DNA from 3 places in the Salipiger sp. D13 genome. Region 2 is predicted to be linked to each of the others. Evidence: riboswitches for the same ligand, from Rfam matches in the RefSeq annotation. Region 2 holds a riboswitch; each other region holds the start of a gene.
The links. Region 2 has a riboswitch for cobalamin ahead of D6860_RS11245 (DUF1636 family protein). Riboswitches for the same ligand answer to the same signal wherever they lie in the genome.
Positions count from the first base shown of each region.

Region 1: linked by a shared signal. The riboswitch ahead of D6860_RS17470 (TonB-dependent receptor plug domain-containing protein) and the one ahead of D6860_RS11245 (DUF1636 family protein) in region 2 are both predicted to bind cobalamin.
Region 3: linked by a shared signal. The riboswitch ahead of D6860_RS09390 (hypothetical protein) and the one ahead of D6860_RS11245 (DUF1636 family protein) in region 2 are both predicted to bind cobalamin.

Region 1 is NZ_ML112611.1:8,323-15,451, reverse strand. Features, by position in the region: gene D6860_RS17475 (calcium-binding protein) at 1-461, opposite strand, end outside; cobalamin riboswitch at 805-991, shown strand; gene D6860_RS17470 (TonB-dependent receptor plug domain-containing protein) at 1,136-2,998, shown strand; gene D6860_RS17465 (ABC transporter substrate-binding protein) at 2,985-3,818, shown strand; gene D6860_RS17460 (FecCD family ABC transporter permease) at 3,815-4,792, shown strand; gene D6860_RS17455 (ABC transporter ATP-binding protein) at 4,789-5,538, shown strand; gene D6860_RS17450 (cobalamin-binding protein) at 5,535-6,320, shown strand; gene D6860_RS17445 (TatD family hydrolase) at 6,449-7,129, shown strand, end outside.
Region 2 is NZ_ML112595.1:96,034-103,162, reverse strand. Features, by position in the region: gene cobW (cobalamin biosynthesis protein CobW) at 1-983, opposite strand, end outside; gene D6860_RS11245 (DUF1636 family protein) at 987-1,376, opposite strand; cobalamin riboswitch at 1,475-1,695, opposite strand; gene cobO (cob(I)yrinic acid a,c-diamide adenosyltransferase) at 1,732-2,343, shown strand; partial or broken gene D6860_RS11235 (IS5 family transposase) at 2,538-3,511, opposite strand; gene D6860_RS11230 (ZinT family metal-binding protein) at 3,805-4,488, shown strand; partial or broken gene D6860_RS11225 (GTP-binding protein) at 4,556-4,876, shown strand; gene D6860_RS25985 (DUF6525 family protein) at 4,893-5,066, shown strand; gene D6860_RS25980 (DUF6525 family protein) at 5,000-5,368, shown strand; gene D6860_RS11210 (DUF1153 domain-containing protein) at 5,588-5,905, opposite strand; gene edd (phosphogluconate dehydratase) at 6,495-7,129, opposite strand, start outside.
Region 3 is NZ_ML112593.1:187,162-194,290, reverse strand. Features, by position in the region: gene D6860_RS09405 (TetR/AcrR family transcriptional regulator) at 16-597, shown strand; gene metH (methionine synthase) at 754-3,471, opposite strand; gene D6860_RS09395 (homocysteine S-methyltransferase family protein) at 3,464-4,525, opposite strand; gene D6860_RS09390 (hypothetical protein) at 4,634-4,915, opposite strand; cobalamin riboswitch at 5,053-5,257, opposite strand; cobalamin riboswitch at 5,377-5,572, shown strand; gene nrdH (glutaredoxin-like protein NrdH) at 5,668-5,889, shown strand; gene nrdI (class Ib ribonucleoside-diphosphate reductase assembly flavoprotein NrdI) at 5,907-6,323, shown strand; gene nrdE (class 1b ribonucleoside-diphosphate reductase subunit alpha) at 6,305-7,129, shown strand, end outside.

The DNA of each region.
Region 1 (7,129 bases), on a different contig from region 2:
CCGCCGCCTTCGAGGCGGTCATCGCCCTGCCGGCCGGTCATCGTGTTGTCAAAGAAGTCACCGACGTAGATGTCATCGGCCGTGGTCCCCTCGTAGGGGTTCGGGAAGACCTCTCCCGGCGTGTCTTCGATATCGAGGATCAGGGCGACGATCCCGGTCACGAAGGGCTCGCCCTCGGGGTAGTGGAAATAGGTGGCGCCATTGGCCTCGAAAACGATCACCGGCACAGGAGTTCCGAGTGGCACGATCACCCCGAGCGCCTCCACCCCGGGCTGCGCCGTGCCGGAGCCGACATAGGTGATGTCGTCGCCCTCGAACGTGCTTTGCGTATCGTCGCTTCCGAGCGTGCCATCGTTGTCGGCCAATGTGCCTTCCATCTCCCCGGAGAAGGCGGTCAGTAGCAAGGTCGGATCGTCGGTCAGCAGGTTCGCATTGGCCAGCGAACCAACATACTCACGCACTGTAATGTCTTGAGTTGGCATATCGAATTTCTCCTCCACAGTCTGCGGCAACACCGCATATGAAAAAGCTTCGCCGAAAATATAGGTTTTTCAACTGTAACCCTCGCGACACAACACAACCTATTGCAGATCAAGAAAAAGAATCTTTTCTCAGATTTGATCAAATTTCAATTTTTGTTGGAAATACCCGTTATGCGGGAATCACTCACGCGCCGTCGACAGCTGGCCCGACGCAGCGCTGCGACGCTGCAACGGGGCGCCCGGTCCGTGCAGCCGGAACACATGCGCCGGACCGGGTCGCCCCGGCACCCAAGACGTCTCTTGCGCGGCGGGCGCCGCTTCAGTATCCCGGCGACATTCTGGTTCCGGCATCCCCGGAGAATAGGGAACGCGGTGCAAACCCGCGACTGCCCCCGCAACTGTGAGCGGCGAGCGTCATCGGCAACATGCCACTGGGTGAAAGCCCGGGAAGGCCCGAGCGACGCAACGACCCGCAAGTCAGGAGACCTGCCAGGATGATCACCCTCCCCTCGCGCGGGGCGCGCCACGGGGAACGGTCTGTCCGTTCGTGGTGACGTTCGCATCGTTCGCGGCGGGACCACAGGCCCTTTCCGTGAACAAATCTCACCACCGCCCTGCCGCTTGCGGGGATCGGTCAGGAAAGGAAGACAGGCATGAGACATGCCCTCGCCTCGGTCTCGGCGCTCGCGCTGACCACCGCTCCCCTCTTCGCACAGGAAGATGTCTACGAACTTCCCACCCTTCTGCTCGACGTGGGCTACGAGGCCACGACACCGCTGCAGACCGGCGTTGCGGTCGAGGTCATCACCGAGGAAGAGCTCGAGGAAGACGGCGACACCCGCGTGCTCGACATCCTCGCGCGGCAGCCGGGCGTGTCGATCCGCTCGAACGGGCCGCTGGGCACCAACGCCGGCGTGTCGATCCGGGGCGTGTCGCAGCAGAACATCGCGGTGCGGGTGGATGGCATCGACGTGTCGGACCCTTCGGGCACGCAGGTCGCCTTCGACTTCGGCGGGCTCACCGCCGGCGACATCAGCCAGATCGAGATCGTGCGCGGCTCGCAGTCGGCCCGCTACGGCTCCGAGGCGATCGGCGGCGCCATAAACATCACCACCAAGCGCGCCAGCCGCGACGGGCTGAGCGCCGAGGCCTTCGCCGAATACGGCAGCTACGAGACGCTTCGCAGCGCGGTGACGCTGTTCAACCGTGGCGAAGGTCACGAGACCGCGGTCACGCTCTCCTACGTCCGCTCCGACGGCTTCTCGGCGGCCGATGAGAACGACGGCAACGACGAGGAAGACGGCTTTGAGGCCCGCCGCCTGAGCTTCTCGGGCACCTACGATCTTGGCGACGGCGCGGCACAGCTCGAGCTTTCGGGCTTCACGCAGGAAGCGCAATACGACTACGACGAAGCCATGAGCGGCATGGTCTACGACGGCTCGCCCGACGACGTGACCGACGTCGAGGACCACGGCCTGCGTGCCGCGCTGTCGTTTTCGACCGGGCTCTTCGACCACGAGGTCTCGGCCAGCTGGTACGACATCACCCGCACGCTGACAGGCACCTCTTCGGGCAGCGATTTCCGCTACCGCTACGAGGGCACCCGGCACGAGTACCGCTACCAGGCGGGCTTCGACCTGTCGCCCACCACCCGCGCGGTCGCGGGCATCGAGCGCACCATCGAGGATTACGCCGACAACACCCGCTTCGGCACCTTCCCGGCGTCGTCGCAGGAACAGGACAGCACGGTCGACTCGCTCTTCGCCGAGCTTACCATGAAGCCCACGTCGGACATCGACCTGAGCCTGACGGTGCGCCACGACGACCACTCCGAGTATGGCGGCTTCACCACAGGGCGGCTGTCGGGCGTCTGGCGGATCCGGCCCGACCTGAGCCTGCGCGCCAACCTCGCCAACGGCTACCGCGCGCCGTCGAACTACGAGCTCTACGACGTCTATTCCGGCAACAGCGGGCTTGATCCCGAGACCTCGAAAAGCTTCGACATCGGCATCGAGAAAAGCTGGGGCGACGCCGCCTGGCTGAGCGCCACCGCCTTCGTGATCGAGGCCGAGGACATCATCGACTACTCCTACACGTCCTATGCCTACGTCCAGCGCGACGGCACCAGCACGCGGCAAGGGGTCGAGCTTTCGGGCGGCACCGAGCTGCGCCCGGGGCTGACGCTCGACGGCAGCTACACCTGGACCGACAGCTGGTCGACGGCCTCGCTCGACAGTTCCGGCTGGCAGTCCTCGGTGCCCGAGCACAGCCTCGCGCTGGGGCTGCACGCCGATCTCACCGACCGGGCGCGGCTCTCGGTCACCGGCCGCTACGAGGCCGACCGTTCGGGCCTCGACGACTACGGGTTGGTCAACAGCACCGTCACCTACGACGTCACCGACAGCACGCAGGCCTACCTGCGGGTCGAGAACCTGTTCGACGAGGAATACCAGACCGTTCCCGGCTACGGACAATCCGACCGGGCATGGTATTTCGGGGTCCGTGCAAGCTTCTAGGCTCATATCCGCTGCCGCCGCCCTGCTCTTCGCGGGGGCGGCGGCGCTTGCCGGTGCGGCACCGGAGCGGGTCGTCTCGCTCAACGTCTGCACCGACCAGCTGGCGCTGCTGCTCGGCGCGCCGGGGCAGCTTGTCTCGGTGTCGCCGCTGGCCCGCGATCCGCGCAGCTCGGCGATGGCCGAGGCGGCGCGCGCGGTGCCCGTCAACAAAGCCGCCGCCGAACAGATCGTGCTGCTCGAGCCCGACCTCGTGCTCGCCGGCAGCTACACCGCCCGCGCCGCCACCGACATGCTCGAGACGCTGGGCTACCGCGTCGAACGGTTCGAGCCCGCCCGCTCGCTCGAGGATGCGCGCGACAACATCCGCCGCATGGGCCGGCTGCTGGGCCGCGAGAACCGCGCCGCCGAGGTGCTGGCGGCCTTCGACGCCCGCCTGTCGGACCTGCGCGACGACCCGAAGGAGCGCCCCGTCGTGGCCTATTACATGCCGTTCAACGAGACCGCGGGCAGCGAGAGCCTGACCGGAGACATCCTGGAGGCCGCCGGCATGACCACCCTCGCCGAGGCGCAGGGCATGCCCTACGGCGCCCGGCTGCCGCTCGAGGCGCTGGTGCTCGCCGATCCGGACCTGATCCTCGTGAGCAAGCCCTACGACAGCCCGGCTCAGGCCACCGAGCTTCTGCGCCACCCGGCCCTGCAGGCGACCGGCGCGCTGCGGCAGGTCGTCGACAGCCCGAACTGGATCTGCGGCGCCCCCGCCGCGCTTGATGCCGTGGCCGCGATGCGCGCGATGCGCCGCGATTGGCAGGCCGCGCGATGAGGCTGGCGCTCTCCCTCTCGACGCTGGTCTGCGCGCTGCTGCTGGCCTCGCTCTCGCTCGGCTACGCGCCGCTGCCCCTGCCGGCCGTGCTGGGCGGGCTGCTGGGCACCGGCGACCCGCTGAACGTCATGGTCATGCAGGAGATCCGCCTGCCGCGCACCGCGCTCGCGGCGCTGGTCGGCGCGGCGCTGGGGCTTTCCGGCGCGGCGATGCAGGGCTACCTGCGCAACCCGCTGGCCGAGCCAGGGCTGATCGGCGTGTCGGGATCGGCGGCGCTCGGGGCCGTTGCCGCGCTGCAGACCGGCCTCTCGGCCGCCTTTGCGCTGGCGCTGCCGCTGATGGCGCTGCTCTTCGCGCTTGGCGCGGTGGCGCTGATCCTGCTGCTCGCCGGGCCACGCGGCGGCTCGCTGACGCTGATCCTCGCAGGCATCGCGGTCTCGGCGCTGGCCGGCGCGCTGACCTCGCTGGCGCTCAACCTGTCCTCGAACCCCTACGCCACCTTCGAGATCGTCTTCTGGATGATGGGCTCGGTCGCCGACCGCTCGCTTACCCATCTCGCGCTTGCCGCGCCGCTCGTGGCGCTCGGTGGCGCGGTGCTGCTGACGCTGGGGCGCGGGCTCGACGCGCTGACGCTGGGCGAGGACGGCGCCGAGGCGCTCGGCATCTCCATGACCGGCCTGCGGCTCCGGCTGCTCTTTGGCACCGCCGCCGCCGTGGGCGCGGCGACCGCCGTCGCCGGCGCCGTGGGCTTCGTCGGCCTCGTGGTGCCGCACCTGCTGCGCCCGCTCTGCGGCGCGCGGCCCTCGCGGCTGCTCTGGGCGAGCGCGCTGGGCGGTGCCGCGATGCTGCTCGCCGCAGACATCGCGGTGCGGCTGATCCTGCCCGAGCGTGACCTCAAGCTCGGCGTGGTCATGGCGCTGATCGGCGCGCCGCTGTTCCTGCACCTCATCTACAAGACGCGGAGGGGCGCATGAGCCTGCTCGACCTCGACGCCCTGACGGTCCGGCGCGGCCAGTGCCCGGTGGTCGACGGCGTGTCGCTGACCATCGAACCGGGCGAATGCGTCGGGCTGATCGGCCCCAATGGCGCCGGCAAGACCACGCTGATGCGCGCGGCCCTCGGCCTCCAGCGCCACGCCGGCCGCTCGTCGCTCACCGAGCTGCCCGCCAGCGCCCGCGCCCGTGCCGCCGCGTGGCTGCCGCAGGCGCGCGAGATCGCCTGGCCCGTCACCGTCGAGACGCTGGTGGCGCTCGGCCGCCTGCCCCACGACAGCCGCGCCGGCAAGCTGCGGTCGCAGGCGGTCGACAGCGCGCTGGCCCGCATGGGGCTCGAGGCGTTCCGCGACCGCAAGGCCACCGAGCTCTCGGGGGGCGAGCAGGCCCGTGTCCTGATCGCCCGCGCGCTGGCGCAGGAAGCCCCCCTGCTCATCGCCGACGAACCCATCGCCGGGCTCGACCCGGCAGCACAGATCGCCACGCTGCGGGTGTTCGAGAGCCTCGCCGCCGAGGGCCACGCGGTGCTCACCTCTCTGCACGACCTGACGCTTGCGGCGCGCCATTGCACCCGGCTTCTGCTGCTCGACCGGGGGCGCCTTGCCGCCGACGGCCCGCCCCTCGAGGTGCTGACCGAGGAGAACCTCGCACGCGTCTTCCACCTGCGCGCGCATCTCCTGCAGACCGACAACGGCCCCCTGCTGCAACCTCTGGACGTGCTGCCATGAGCTATCCCGAACGCATCGTCTGCCTCACCGAGGAAACCGTCGAAACGCTCTACCTGCTGGGCGAGGAGGACCGCATCGCCGGGGTTTCCGGCTATGCCGTCCGTCCGCCCCGGGTGCGCCAGGAGAAACCGCGCGTCGGCGCCTTCACCTCGGCCGACATCCCGAAGATCCTCGCGCTCGAGCCCGATCTGGTGCTGACTTTCTCGGACCTGCAGGCCGGGATCGCCGCCGAGCTCATCCACGCCGGGGTCGAGGTCCACGCCTTCAACCAGCGCAACGTCGCCGGCATCCTGCGGATGATCCGCACGCTCGGCCGCATGGTCGGCGCCACCGAGCGCGCCGAAACGCTTGCCACCGGCTACGAGGCGCGCATCGCGGAATTGCGGGCCGAGGCTCCCGCCCACCGGCCTCGCGTGTTCTTCGAGGAATGGGACGAGCCGCTGATCTCGGGGATCGGCTGGGTCTCGGAACTGATCGGTATCGCCGGCGGCGAAGACTGCTTCGCCGAGCTCGCGGGCGAACAGGCGGCAAGCAACCGCATCGTACCGCCCGAGGCGGTGATCGGCATGGCGCCCGACATCATCATCGGTTCGTGGTGCGGCAAGAAGGTGCGCCCCGAGCGCATCGCCGCACGCCCCGGCTGGGACGGCATCCCCGCCGTCCGGACCGGCGCCATCCACGAGATCAAGTCGCCGCTGATCCTCCAGCCCGGCCCCGCCGCGCTGACCGACGGGCTCGACGCGCTCACCGCGATCATCCGCGGCCACGCAACCGGCGGCTGACCCGCCCCCGCGCGCGGCCTCTTTCCTGACCGCCGCGCCGCGTTCACGGGCCGGTGACCCGCAGCCCCGCGCCCATCCGCTTGACCCTCCCTGCGGCTTCCCCGATACCGGGCCCAAAGGACACGCACATGACCACCGCTTTCATCACCGACAGCCACTGTCATCTCGACTTCCCCGATTTCGACGAGGAACGCCCCGAGGTCATTGCCCGCGCGCTCGAGGCGGGGGTGCACCGGATGGTGACGATCTGCACGAAGCTCCGGCAGGAGCCGCAGGTGCGCGCCATCGCCGAGGCCAACGACCCGGTGTTCTACGCCGCCGGCACCCACCCGATGAGCGCCGCCGACGAACCGCTGGTCACCGTGGACGAGCTCAAGGCCCTGACCGTGCATCCGAAATTCGTGGGCATCGGCGAGACCGGGCTCGACTACCACTACACCGCCGACAGCGCCGAGATCCAGAAGACCTCGCTGCGGGTGCACATCGAGGCAGCGCAGGAGACCGGCCTGCCGCTCATCATCCACGCCCGTGCGGCGGATGACGACATGGCCCGGATCCTCACCGAGGCATGGCGCGCGCAGCCCTACGACTGCGTGATGCACTGCTTCTCGTCGTCGGCCGAACTCGCCCGCGCGGCGCTCGATTGCGGCTTCTACCTGTCGATGTCGGGCATCGCGGCCTTCCCCAAGTCCAAGGACCTGCGCGAGATCTTCGCGGCCGCCCCGCTCGATCGTATCCTCGTCGAGACCGATAGCCCCTACCTCGCGCCGCCGCCCTATCGCGGCAAGCGCAACGAGCCGGGTTACACC
Region 2 (7,129 bases):
ATGATCACCAGCTGACCGTTGCGCGCCTCGTCCGTGCCCCACATGCGGTCGTACTGGTGACGCACCCGCGCGCCCACCGCCTGCACCAGCAGCCGCATCGGCTTGCCCGAGACGGCGGCGTAGCCCTTGATCCGCAGGATGTCGTGCTCACGCGCCAGACGTTCCAGCCGCGCGGCCAGACCCGCCGCGTCCGGCACCTCGGCCAGCGACAGCACGATGCTCTCGAAATCGTCGTGGTCATGCTCGGGGGCGCCATCGTGGTGGCTGGGACGCGCGTCGAGGTCAGCCTCGGCGGCGGCCCCGAGCCCGAGGATCACCCGTGCATCCACCACGCCCTCCGCGACCTCGACCACCGGCAGCGGGCGGGGGGCTTCCGCTGCGACGATCTCGCGCGCCCTGGCGACGCCTTCCGGCCCGGCGAGGTCGGGCTTGGTGAGCAGCACGATGTCGGCGCAGGAGAGCTGGTCCTCGAATACCTCGGACAGCGGCGTTTCGTGGTCGATGCTGTCATCGGCGGCGCGCTGCGCATCCACCGCCGCCACGTCGGGCGCAAACCGGCCCGCCGCCACCGCCTCGGCATCCGCAAGGGCGATCACGCCGTCGACCGTGATCTTCGCGCGGATGTCCGGCCAGTCGAAGGCCTTGAGCAGCGGTTTCGGCAGCGCCAGGCCCGAGGTCTCGATCAGGATGTGATCGGGGCGCGGATCAAGCGCCATCAGTGCCTCGATGGTGGGAATGAAATCATCGGCCACGGTGCAGCAGATGCAGCCGTTGGCCAGTTCGACGATGTTCTCGGCGGGGCAGTCGGGGATCGCGCAGCCGCGCAGGATCTCGCCGTCGACACCGACATCACCGAACTCGTTCACCACCACTGCAAGCCGCCGCCCCTCGGGCTTGCGCATCAGATGGGAAATCAGCGTGGTCTTTCCCGAGCCGAGAAAGCCGGTGATCACGGTGACGGGAAGCTTGGACAGATCGCTCATGGATCAGGACTCCTTGGGGCGGAGGGGAGGGATGCGCGCAAGGCAATTGCGCTTGAAATGCTCGGGGCGCTCGCGCCACGGGATCACCCCGTCGGGCGCGGCGTGATATTGCGCGGCGCCGGCGACGATCATCGCGGCATGCTCGGTCTCGTCGACGTTGGAAAAGACATAGGTCCATTTCGCATCGCCCCCGCGCAGCGCGACGGTGCAGGATTGCGAACAGTTCTGCAGGCATTCGACCGGGGTCACCCGCAGCCCCTCGGGCCTGTCCTGAGCCGCGATGGCATCGAACAGCACGCGGCCCGGACGCCGCGCGTCTTCTGGCGGCGCACCCTTGCGGCGGCAGGTCACGCAGACCAGCAGCTCGGTCTCGGTCGTAAGCAGGTCTTTCATTCTCGCGGCCCCATCGGCTTGGCAAACGGGGGCACAGGCGGAAACGCGCACGAGAACAGGCAGCCGGGCGCACTCCGACACCGGCACACCCCGTCCGGTCGGTCATCATTCGGGCTGGCAGGTCTCCCGGCTCACGGCATCCCGGGCACATGGCCCTGCGGTGCTCCACCTTCCCGGCCCTTGGGCCAGTGGCATCGAAGCACCTTCTCCGTTCACGGTCGCGGGGGCGGCTGTCTTGACCCGAAATGCCGACAGGCATCGCAGGCTGACCATTCCCTTTTCACCTGTTTACACAGGCACCAACACCGGGCCACATGGCGCGAAATTCAAAGACAGGTCAAGCCCGGAGATTGCAATGACAGACGAGACCGCCGCCCGCCACAACGAAAAGATGAAGAAGATCAAGGTGGTGCGCGATCGCATGATGGAAGGCAAGACCGGAGAGAAGGGGCTCATCCTCGTGCATACCGGCAACGGCAAGGGCAAGTCCTCGTCGGGTTTCGGGATGATCCTGCGCTGCATCGGGCACGGGATGCCCTGCGCCGTGGTGCAGTTCATCAAGGGCACCTGGATCACCGGCGAGGCCGAGATGATCCGTTCGCGGTTCTCTGAGGAATGCCGGTTCTTCGTCTCCGGCGAGGGCTTCACCTGGGAGACGCAGGACCGCGACCGCGACATCGCCGCCGCCCGCAGGGGCTGGGAGATTGCAAAGGAGCAGATCCTTGATCCCGAGATCCGCTTCGTGCTGCTCGACGAGATCAACATCGCGCTGCGCTACGATTATCTCGATATCGACGAGGTGGTCGATTTCCTTCTGACCTCGAAGCCCGAGATGACCCATGTCTGTCTCACCGGGCGCAATGCCAAACCCGAGCTGATCGAGGCGGCGGACCTCGTGACCGAGATGAGCCTGATCAAGCACCCGTTCCGCGACGGCATCAAGGCGCAGCAGGGTGTCGAGTTCTGAATGCCGGCCCTGATGATCAAGGGCACCCGATCCTACGTCGGTAAGTCGATGCAGGTGTCGGGGGATCGCCAACTCATTTTGCATTGACCTCGAAAGTGCCGCCTGGCTTCGGTCATGCGGTTATTTCGTGAGCGTAGCTCGGCTTTGTTGCGCAAAGAGGCTGAAGACTGCACTTCCCCTTTCCCCGGACGCACTTATCCCATGGGCTCGGTGACAGGTATTCCGAGCGCAGTGTAGCCATTCAACACGGCGGCGCGGACTTGGAGTTCTGCGACCTGGCGATCGAAGTCGCGCGCCATGAGGCTCTGCCCCAAGAGCTTCACGCAGTGCATCTTCGTCTCGGCGCGGCTTCGGCGGTGGTATCCGCTCCACTTTCGCCAAATGGCGCGGCCGAGGTATTTCGATGCGCGCAGTGCCTCGTTCCTGGCAATGGCGCCGGCGGTCGAAGGCTTCCACGGCTTGGCGTTTTTGCGCGGCGGAATGACGGCGTGTGCGCCTCGATCTGCGACCGCGTTGTGGCACTTGCGCGTGTCGTATGCTCCGTCCGCGGTGACTGACGCGACTTCCTCATCTGCCGGGATCTGATCCAGCAACTCGGGCAGCATCGGCGCATCCACTGCCCGGCAGGCGCATCCGCAGGATGCTGCCGAGAGGGGCCGACCCTACTCCCTGTGACCTCGATGGCCCGAATTTCCAGCGTCTGTTCATCGACGCCTATGTGAATCTTGCGCCACAGGCGGCGTTTCGCGCCACCATGCTTGCGGGCGTGCCATTCGCCTTCGCCTTCCGCCTTGATGCCGGTGCTGTCGATCAGCAGGTTCAGCGGCCCCTCGGAGCCGCGGTAGGGAACGGTCACCACCAAGGCCTTCTGGCGCCGGCTCAACGTGCTGAAATCCGGCACCGCCCAGTCGAGGCCGACCAGGCGCAGGAGGCTTTCAACGAAACCGGTCGTCTGCCGGAGCGCCATGCCGAAGAGGACCTTCATCGTCAGGCACGTCTGGATCGCGGCGTCGCTATATAGCCGCTGCCGGCCTTGCTTGCCTGTGGGCCGCGGCACCCAGACCATGTCCGGATCGAACCAGATCGTCAGGGAGCCACGCTGCTTCAGCGCTTCGTTGTAGGCCGGCCAGTTCTTGGTCTTGTAGTTCGGCGGGAGAGGTCTGCTCATGGCGCCCCAGCTACCACTCTGGATTCACGAGATGAATCCTACATCCGCCTTTGCGCAACAAAGCCGTATCACCGGACAAGTCTATGCCGTGCATGGCGGTCGGAGGGTGCGGCTGAGCCTGCCCTGACACGTCGGCCCGAGGCCGTTCTCCTCAGACCCTTGTCCGCTCGTGCAGAGCGCATCCCTGATCATGCGGTTGTCTGCACCGTCGATTGAGGCTACCAGCAAAATGTTATGTGATAACATAACGAATCGTAGGGATCGTCGATCCCCGGTAATGACAGGAGACACTCATGCAACAGGCATTCGCCAAGCACGTCAGCATCCTCGCCGCCGGCGCACTGTTCGCCCTTTCCGCGCAGGCCTTCGCGGCAAGCGGCAGCGACGGCGCGACGGGCCACGATCACGAGCATTCCGAAGAACACGCCCACGATCACGGCGACGACGACATCTACAACGGCTACTTCGACGACGATCAGATCAAGGCTCGCGACCTCTCTGACTGGGAGGGCGACTGGCAATCCGTCTACCCGCTGCTGCAGGACGGCACCCTTGAGGAGGTCATGGCCCACAAGGCCGAGCACGGCGACATGACCGCGGCCGAATATACGGGCTACTACCTGACCGGCTATGCGACCGACGTGGACCGCATCCTGATCAAGGGCGATAGCGTCATCTTCTTCCGTGACGGAGAGCCGGTGCAGGGCCGCTACGAGGATGACGGCCACGAGGTGCTGACCTACGAGGCCGGCAACCGCGGCGTCCGCTACATCTTCGAGAAGGCGGGCGGCGATGCCGAGGCGCCGGGCTTCATCCAGTTCAGCGACCACGCGATCGCGCCCACCGACGCCGGGCACTTCCACCTCTACTGGGGCGACGACCGGGCGGCGCTGCTCGAGGAAGTGACCAACTGGCCGACCTACTATCCCGCCGAGCTGAGCGGCGAAGAGGTCGCCCAGGAGATGACGGCCCACTGATCCGACATTCGCGGGCGGCTCTGCGGGGCCGTCCGTGATCCACACTACCGGCACGAAGAGACACGGCATGCAATCAACGGACACCCGCATCCCTGTCACAGTCCTCTCTGGCTTTCTGGGCGCCAGACAAACGACGCTTCTCAACTGGGTGTTCAACAACCGCGAGGGCCGTCACGTTGCGGTCATCGTCAACGACATGTCCGAGGTGAACATCGACACGGACCTCCTCCGCGACGGCGGCGCCGAGCTGAGCCAGACCGAGGAAAAGCTGGTCGAGATGACCATCGGCTGCATTTTCTGCACTCTGCGCGACGACCTGCTGCCTGAGGTCCACCGTTCGCCGCCTATCGCCCGACGCGGCAAAACATATCAACTGCTGTCATCGACGCAGTCGAGCCCGGCTAATGGCGCGGATCACACAGCGCGGAAACGCATGCAGCAGCCTTCGTGACCGCACCCGCATCGGCGATCCGATGGCGGCCCATGACAGGTTTCCTCCGGAACTCCGCGCCTGTTTGGCCGAGGCGGCGCACCTTGGTCTCCCCGCGCGGCACGGCGCGCTTGGCAGCGCGCGCTGAGAGACTACGACGGGGACACCAAAGCGGCCGGCGAGAGGCTCAGCAGGATCGAGCGGGCGATGTTGGAAAGGGATGCGTCTAAGGTCTGGATCTGCGCTCCACGCTTTGACACGAACCCGCCGAGCCGAGAGGTGCATTCGCGCCGACCACGCCTGTCGTCCGGCGCAGCTGCAACCGACGGCACAGCCTGGATGCGGGGCCGCATGCCCACGGCACGCTTGCGCACCTGCCAGCCCTTAATCTGGAATATCCGCTGCACGGTGTTCTTGTTGAAGCCCAGGAGCCAGGCCACGGTCCGATAGCCAAAGGACGGCTCCTCCTCGATCCACTGCCCGGCAACACATGCGCAGCATGTGTGAGAGGGATCTTCCTGATCGGTTCAGAGAAGCGGGGATCGACCTTGGGAGCGGCTTTGACCGGCTTGTAGCAGACCGTGCGCCGGGGAATGCCGAACCACGTGCAGAGCTTGGCGATCGACACCGCCACGCCCTCCGCTAGGAGGCCCTGCCGGATGCGACGGATCAATTCCCGTCCTGCGCATCCAGCAGGGCCTGACGCTTTTTTCGGGCCCGTAGCTCCAGCATGGCCTCGCCATAGGCTTCCTGCAGGTCCCGGAGCTGCTTCCCGTATTGCTCCCGGATGTCGAGCGGGTTGGCGCGCAGCGAGTTCTCCATCCCCCGCTTGGCGTCTTCGACCCAGCCCTCGATCTCGGAGGGCGTCAGGTCAAAGGACCGGCTCGCCTCCGACTCGGTCGTCTTGCCCTGGATGATCTCGATCACCAGGGCCGTCTTCCTTTTCGCCGTCCAACGCTTGATGCCGTCGTGCATCGTCATACTCATTGCTACATTCTGCCTTGTAGCATGAGGAGGGTTTCACTGGGGCGATATACATACTCGAAGCGCCCTTTTTATATGGTATCGGTCTGACATGTCCGTACACGTTTACACCCGGCCAGCGTTATTCGGGCAAGACTGTGATCTGGGCCACAGTGGCAGTGGCTTTGGGGCGAAATAGCGCAGAGATTCCAATCTTGGCTTGGCATCACACCTAACATACCATGATAACGTCACTTCTTCTCTTCGGGAAAGGATGCTCCGGATTGACGGCGCCGAGCACGTGCCCCTGGTTTTTGAGATACGATCCGGCACGGCCTTGATGGCCAAGGCAACTGCCTCTGGCCGTTTGAATGGCGTCCCTCCAACAGGTCATGAGCCCACCCCAGAGCCCCGAGTCCGCAACGCCCTGTCGGCTGGCCGGCCATGCGGTGGACGGGCGCTCGCGCGGGTTTCTTCTGGCCCGAAAATATCCCCGCCGGAGGCCTCCCGAAGACCGGACCAGTGAAAGTCGCTGGGGGAGCGCGCCACACCCGCCCAAAAGAAAAGGCGCGCCGATGCGGCACGCCTTGTGATTTGCGCAAGCTGGCGTGGCTCAGACCACCACGGCAGCTCCGTTCGACGCGAGGCCAACGTTCTGCCGGAACGCCTCGAAGAGCTCGCGGCCGACGCCGTGGCCGTTGCCGCTGAGATCGGCCGTGACCGGCTCGCGCGTCTCGAAGTCCTCGGCCAGGCAGGTCAGCGTGCCGGCGACCGCGTCGACGCGAACCACGTCGCCGTCGCGCAGGCGGGCGAGGGGGCCGCCCTTGGCGGCCTCGGGCGAGACGTGGATCGCCGAGGGCACCTTGCCCGACGCGCCGGACATGCGTCCGTCGGTCACCAGCGCCACCTTGAGGCCACGGTCCTGCAGCACCGCCAGCGTCGGCGTCAGCGAGTGCAGCTCGGGCATGCCGTTGGCCGAGGGGCCCTGGAACCGCACCACGACGATCGTGTCCTCGGTGAATTCGCCGGCCTTGAAGGCCTCCTTGACCTCGGCCTGGTCCTGGAAGACCCGTGCCTTGGCCTCGATCACGTGGCGCGAGGGATCGACCGCCGAGGTCTTCATCATGCCGTGGCCGAGGTTGCCCTCGAGCTGCTTGAGCCCGCCGGTCTTCTGGAATGGGTCCGAGGCCGGGCGCAGGATCTTGTCGTTCTGGCTGTCGCGCGCCGCCGGCTGGTAGGTGACGGCGC
Region 3 (7,129 bases), on a different contig from region 2:
TCAAGGAGGAGCGATTTGCCCCGGACAGGTCTGAGCCCCGAAGCGGCGCGACAGCGTGCCACCGAAATCGCCGTGGCGCGCATCCGCGAGCACGGGTTCTCGAAGCTTCGGCTCGCGGATGTGGCGCGCGAGATGGGGGTCAGCCACGCTGCGCTCTACGCGCATTTCCGCGACAAGGCGGCGCTTCTCGATGCGGTGACCGACAGCTGGTTGGCCGATGCCCGGCAGCGCACCGCCCGCATCTGTGAGGGGCCGGGGCCGGCCGTGGAGCGGATCGAGGCATGGTTCGTGGAGCGCTACCGCATCAAGAGCGGGAGGGTGAAATCGGATCCGGAGATCTTCTACGGCTTCAACGAGGCGACGGCGGGCGAGCGTCCGGTGATCCGGGACCACATGGCGCTGCTGTGCTCCGAGCTGACCGGGCTGGTCGAGGAAGCGGGGCTTGGCGGACGTGCCGAGGCCGCAATGCTCGACGAGGCTCTGACGGCGTTTCTGCATCCGTCGCTGATCGCCCCCGGTCCCGACCCGGACCGGGAAGCCGCGTTGCGTCGGCTGGTCAGGGTGTTGCTCGCCGGGCTTTCCGCCACCAGGAGCTAAGCGACAGGCGCCAGCCACGAAGGCAGGCCGCGCCCGGCGAGGGCATATCCAGAGCATGAGCCGGGACGCGACGCGCTCCGAAAGGACACATGCGCCTGATTGAGGGCCCCGGGTCGCGCCCGGGGCCGCAGACCGGCCCGCGCGGGGCCGGGCGGTTTACTCCGCCGCGATCGCCTTCATGTCGCCCGGGCGGTAGTTCAGGATCGGGGCCAGCCAGCGCTCGGCCTCCTCGACGGTCATGCCCTTCCTCGCTGCATAGTCTTCGACCTGGTCGCGTTCGACCTTGGCCACGCCGAAGTAGTAGGCATCGGGATGCCCGATATAGAGCCCCGACACCGACGAGCCGGGCCACATCGCCATGCTTTCGGTCAGTTCGACCCCGGTGTGGGTCGTGGCGTCGAGCAGGTCGAAGAGTGTCCGTTTCTCGGTATGATCGGGCTGGGCCGGATAGCCGGGCGCCGGGCGGATGCCGTCATAGGGTTCGCCGATCAGCTCCTGCGGGTCGTAGCTTTCGTCCTTGGCATAGCCCCAGTGCTCGGTCCGAACCTTCTGGTGCATCATCTCGGCCATTGCCTCGGCGAAGCGGTCGGCGAGGGCCTTGACCATGATCGCCCCGTAATCGTCTCCGCGCCGCTCGTAGTCCTCGGCGATGGCGATCTCCTCGGGGCCGGCGGTGACGACGAAGCCGCCCACCCAGTCCGGGGTGCCCTCGGGGGCGACGAAGTCGGCCAGTGCGAGGTTCGGGCGGTCCTTCCGCTTCGAGGTCTGCTGGCGCAGCGTGTGCAGCGTTGCAAGGGGCTCCGAGCGCGCGGCATCGCCAAAGAGGCGAATGTCGTCGCCGTCGCGATTGGCGGGCCAGAAGCCGATGACGGCCCGGGGGTTGAACCACTTCTCCGCGATGATCTTCTTCAGCATCTCCTGCGCGTCGTCGAACAGGCCGCGCGCGGCTTCGCCGTATTTCTCGTCGTCGAGAATGCGCGGGTAGACGCCCTTGAGCTCCCACGTCTGGAAGAACGGGGTCCAGTCGATGTAGTTGGCAATCTCGGCGAGATCCCAGCCCTCGATCACCTTCGACCCGGTGAATTCCGGCTCGGTCGCCTTGTAGTCCGTCCAGTCGATATTCATCGCGTTGGCCCGTGCGGCGGCCAGCGGCAGGCGCTGCTTGGCCCGTTCCGAGCGCTCGTGCCGTTCGGCCACTTCCGCGTATTCCGAGCGGATGTTGTCGATGTAGTCCTGCCGCTGCGTCTTGTTCAGCAGCGACGAGACGACGCCCACGGCGCGGCTGGCGTCGGTGACGTAGATCGCCTGGCTCTTGGAGTATTGCGGCGAGATCTTCACCGCCGTGTGCACCTTCGAGGTGGTCGCCCCGCCGATCAGCAGTGGCATGTCGAAGCCCTCGCGCTCGAGCTCCGAGGCAAGATGGACCATCTCGTCGAGCGAAGGCGTGATGAGACCGGACAGCCCGATGATGTCGACATCGTGGGCCTTGGCCTCCTCGAGGATCTTCTGCGGCGGCACCATCACGCCAAGGTCGATGATGTCGTAGTTGTTGCAGGCCAGAACGACACCGACGATGTTCTTGCCGATGTCGTGCACGTCGCCCTTCACGGTCGCCATCAGGACGCGGCCCGCGCTGTCGCGCTTCCCTTCCTTCTCGGCTTCCATGTAGGGCAGCAGCACCGCCACCGCCTGTTTCATCACGCGCGCGGATTTCACCACCTGCGGCAGGAACATCTTGCCCGCGCCGAACAGGTCGCCGACCACGTTCATGCCGGCCATCAGCGGCCCCTCGATCACGTCGAGCGGCTTTTCGGCGGCAACGCGGGCGGCCTCGGTGTCCTCGTCGACGAACTCGGTGATACCGTTGACCAGCGCGTGTTCCAGCCGCTTCTCGACCGGCCACTCGCGCCACGTCAGGTCGCGCTTCTTCGCTTCGCGCTTGTCTCCCTTGTAGCGCCCGGCGATATCGAGAAGGTTCTCGGTGGGTGTGCCGCCGTTGGCGGGCGTACGGTTCAGCACCACGTCTTCGCAGGCTTCGCGCAGCTCGGGGTCGATCTGGTCGTAGACCGCCAGCTGCCCGGCGTTCACGATCCCCATGTCCATGCCGACCTTGATGGCATGGTAGAGGAAGACCGCGTGCATCGCCTCGCGCACGGGCTCGTTGCCGCGGAACGAGAACGACAGGTTCGAGACCCCGCCCGAGACGTGGCAGTGCGGCAGGTTCTCGCGGATCCACTTCGTGGCCTCGATGAAATCGACGCCGTAGTTGTCGTGCTCCTCGATGCCGGTCGCGACGGCGAAGACGTTCGGGTCGAAAATGATGTCCTCGGGCGGGAAGCCGACCTTTTCCGTCAGCACCTTGTAGGCGCGGGCGCAGATCTCGGTCTTGCGCTCGAAGGTGTCGGCCTGGCCCTGCTCGTCAAACGCCATGACGACGACGGCGGCGCCGTAGGCGAGGCACAGCGAGGCCTGGTGGATGAAGTTCTCCTCGCCCTCCTTGAGCGAGATGGAGTTTACCACCGGCTTGCCCTGAACGCACTTGAGACCGGCCTCGATCACCTCCCACTTGGAGCTGTCGATCATCACCGGCACACGGGCGATGTCGGGCTCGGCGGCGACGAGGTTCAGGAAATCGATCATGGCCTGCTTCGAGTCGATCAGGCCCTCGTCCATGTTGACGTCGATGATCTGGGCGCCGTTCTCGACCTGGTCGCGGGCCACGTCGAGCGCGGTCGCATAGTCGCGGTTGGTGATCAGCTTGCGGAACTTGGCCGAGCCGGTGACATTCGTCCGCTCGCCCACGTTGACGAAGGGGATGTCGCTGGTCAGCACAAAGGGTTCGAGGCCGGAGAGGCGAAGCAGCGGTTCAGGCATCTGCAAGCTCCTTCAGTTTGCGCGGCGGATGGGCCGCGACGCGCTCTGCGATGGCGCGGATGTGATCGGGAGTCGTGCCGCAGCAGCCGCCGGCCACGTTGATCAGCCCCTCCTTTGCGAACACCTCGACAAGCGCCGCGGTCTGGTCGGGGGTCTCGTCGTAGGCGCCGAAGGCGTTCGGAAGGCCGGCGTTCGGGTAGGCACAGACAAAGGTGTCGGCGACACCCGCGAGTTCCGTCAGGTGGGGGCGCATCGCATCGGCACCGAGGGCGCAGTTGAGGCCCACGGTGAAGGGGCGGGCATGACGCACCGAGTGCCAGAAGGCGGTCGGGGTCTGGCCCGACAGCATGCGCCCGGAGGCGTCGGTGATGGTCCCCGAGATCATGATGGGCAGGCGCCGGCCGACCTTGGCGAAGCTCTCGAACGCGGCGAAGATCGCCGCCTTGGCGTTCAGCGTGTCGAAGATCGTCTCGATCAGGATCAGGTCGGCCCCCCCTTCGATCAGCCCGTCGATCTGCTGGCCGTAGGCGATCCGCAGGTCGTCGAAGGTCACCGCCCGGTAGCCGGGGTCGTTCACGTCGGGGCTGATCGAGGCGGTCCGGTTGGTCGGGCCGACCGCGCCGGCCACGTAGCGGCGCTTGCCGTCGATCGCCTGCGCGCGCTCGGCGGCACGCCGCGCGCCCTGTGCGCCGGCGACGTTGAGGTCATGCACCGCATCCTCGAGCCCGTAGTCCGCCTGCGCGATGGTGGTCGAGGAGAACGTGTTCGTCTCGAGGATGTCCGCCCCGGCAAGGGCGAACTCGAGCTGGATGTCCTCGACCGCCTGCGGCTGGGTCAGCACCAGCAGGTCGTTGTTGCCCTTCTGCGGGTGGTCCGAATGGTGATGGCGACAGCCCGGGCCGTGGATGTGGCCCTTGGCCGTGAAATCCTCTTCGGTCATGTTCAGCGTCTGGATCATCGTGCCCATGGCGCCGTCGAGTATCAGGATGCGCTCACGCGCCGCGGCCTGAAGGGCCTCGTAGCTTTCGGAAATCGGGAGCGAGAAGTTGATCATGTCGAACCTGCCTTTCGGAAGGGCCTACATAACCAACAGGCGACCCAACGATCAAACCCATAATATTCGCCCTTAACATGAGGCGCGCTCATGTTGTCGGTGCCGGCCTCAGAGCAGTTCCCGGCGTGCGCGGGCACCACCCCGGCGACGCGGGCGGGGCAGGGGCACGGCCATGGGGTGCGCCCTGCCGTCCAATGACTGCCGCACGAGCCCGGTGAAGACCGCGACCGCCGGGTCCGTCGTCTCGAACGGCGCGGCCATCGCCAAGGCGCGGTTGGCCTCGTGCGGGTAGTTTGCGTCGGAGCGCAGGAACATCATCCATTGCAGGAAGCCGAGCCTGCCAAGTTCCCGCGCCCGTTCGGGCGTCTCCGCCCGGCTTTGCAGTGTCATGAGTGTTCTTTCGAGAAGCATAGCGCCCTCCGCGCATCGCATGCGGGGACCGGACGTGCGGCATCTGGCGGACGGGTCGTCTCCATCTTTGCCTCCGCGCCCATGGCTCCCCGCCAGGGTCAAGGTGACTGCGGCGCGGAAGCCGCGCCGGAGATGGCAGGTCTCCTGACTTGCGGGTCGTCGCTGTTCCGAACCTTCCCGGACCCTTGGTCCAGTGGTGCGTATCGGAACCGCTCTCCGCCTACAGTTGCGGGGGCAGTCGCGGCATTGGGCAGTCAGCCCGCACCGCGTTCCCTTTTCAGCCACCCGTTTCCGGGCGGCACCATCAGGGCGATATTTTCCATGCCGGGGCGGCGGAGTCCAGTCTCTTGCAGGCGTCGGAAGCTGGCCCTGTCCTTGGAGGCCGGGAGTTATCGCGAGGAAAGATACGTCGATATATTGACAACCCTGCGCCCCGGACCGCAACATGCAGGTGCTTTGGTTCCCGCGAGTCACCTCGCGGGCTAAGAGGGAAGCCGGTGAAGATCCGGCACTGCCCCCGCAACTGTAAGTGGCAAGCCCCGGTCCGATCCACTGGTGTCAGCGCACACCGGGAAGGCGGACGACGGGGCGTTCGAGCCGCAAGTCAGGAGACCTGCCAGGGCATGAACGACGACCGCGGCGGAGGGCCCGGGCGCGTGGTGCGGCCTCACATGCGGGCTGTTCCCGTGTCCCTTCCGCCCGGAGACAAGAGACCGGCAAAGGGACAGAACATGAGCGTCACCGTCTACTCCAAACCCGCCTGCGTGCAGTGCACCGCGACCACCCGTGCGCTCGAGGCGCGCGGCATCGACTTCGACCTGATCGACCTGACCGAGGATGCGCAGGCGATGGAGATGGTCCAGGGACTGGGCTACCGTCAGGCCCCGGTCGTCGTGGCCGGCGAGGCACACTGGGCGGGCTTCCGTCCCGACATGATCAGCCAGCTGGGCTGAGCCGGGACCGCGCGCCGATGCCGGGCCTTGCCTACTTCTCCAGCGGATCGGGCAACACCGCCCGTTTCGTCGCGCGGCTCGACCTGCCCGCGACGCGTCTGCCGCTGCGCAAGGACGCGGCGCCGCCGGTGATGACCGGGCCCTTCGTGCTCGTCTGCCCGACCTACGCCGACGGAGAGGGCCGCGGCGCCGTGGCGAAGCCGGTCATCCGGTTCCTGAACATCGAAGCCAACCGGACCCTGCTGCGCGGCGTGATCGCCGGCGGCAACCGGAACTTCGGCGACACCTTCGCGATGGCCGGCAAGGTCATCGCGGCCAAATGCAACGTGCCCGTGCTCTATCGCTTCGAGCTCGCGGGGACAGACACCGACATCGCCCGCGTTCGCGCCGGGCTTGAAACCTTCTGGGAAAACAGATGCTTGACGCCAGCCTGACGCAGGGTCTCGACTACCACGCGCTGAACGCGATGCTGAACCTCTACGACGAGGACGGCAACATCCAGTTCGAAGCCGACCGGATGGCCGCGCGGCAGTATTTCCTGCAGCACGTGAACCAGAACACCGTGTTCTTCCATTCGCTCGAGGAGAAGCTCGGCTTCCTCGTCGACGAGGGCTACTACGAACCCGAAGTGCTCGACCAGTACCCGCGCGAGTTCCTGCGGCGCATCTGGGATGCCGCCTATGCGCGGAAGTTCCGCTTCCCGACCTTCCTCGGCGCGTTCAAGTACTACACCTCGTACACGCTGAAGACCCGGGACGGGAAACGCTACCTCGAGCGCTACGAGGACCGCGTGGTGATGAACGCGCTGACCCTCGCGCGTGGCGACGAGGCGCTGGCCATGCGGCTGATGGACGAAATCCTGTCGGGGCGGTTCCAGCCTGCGACGCCGACCTTCCTGAACGCCGGCAAGAAGGCCCGGGGGGAGTTCGTGTCGTGCTTCCTGCTGCGGCTGGAAGACAACATGGAAAGCATCGGGCGCGGCATCAACTCGGCGCTGCAGCTCAGCAAGCGCGGCGGTGGCGTGGCGCTCATGCTGACCAACATCCGCGAATACGGCGCCCCGATCAAGGGCATCGAGGACCAGTCGTCGGGCGTGATCCCGGTGATGAAACTGCTCGAGGACAGCTTTTCCTACGCCAACCAGCTGGGCGCGCGGCAGGGCGCGGGCGCGGTCTACCTTCATGCGCACCACCCGGACATCCTGCGCTTCCTCGACACCAAGCGCGAGAACGCGGACGAG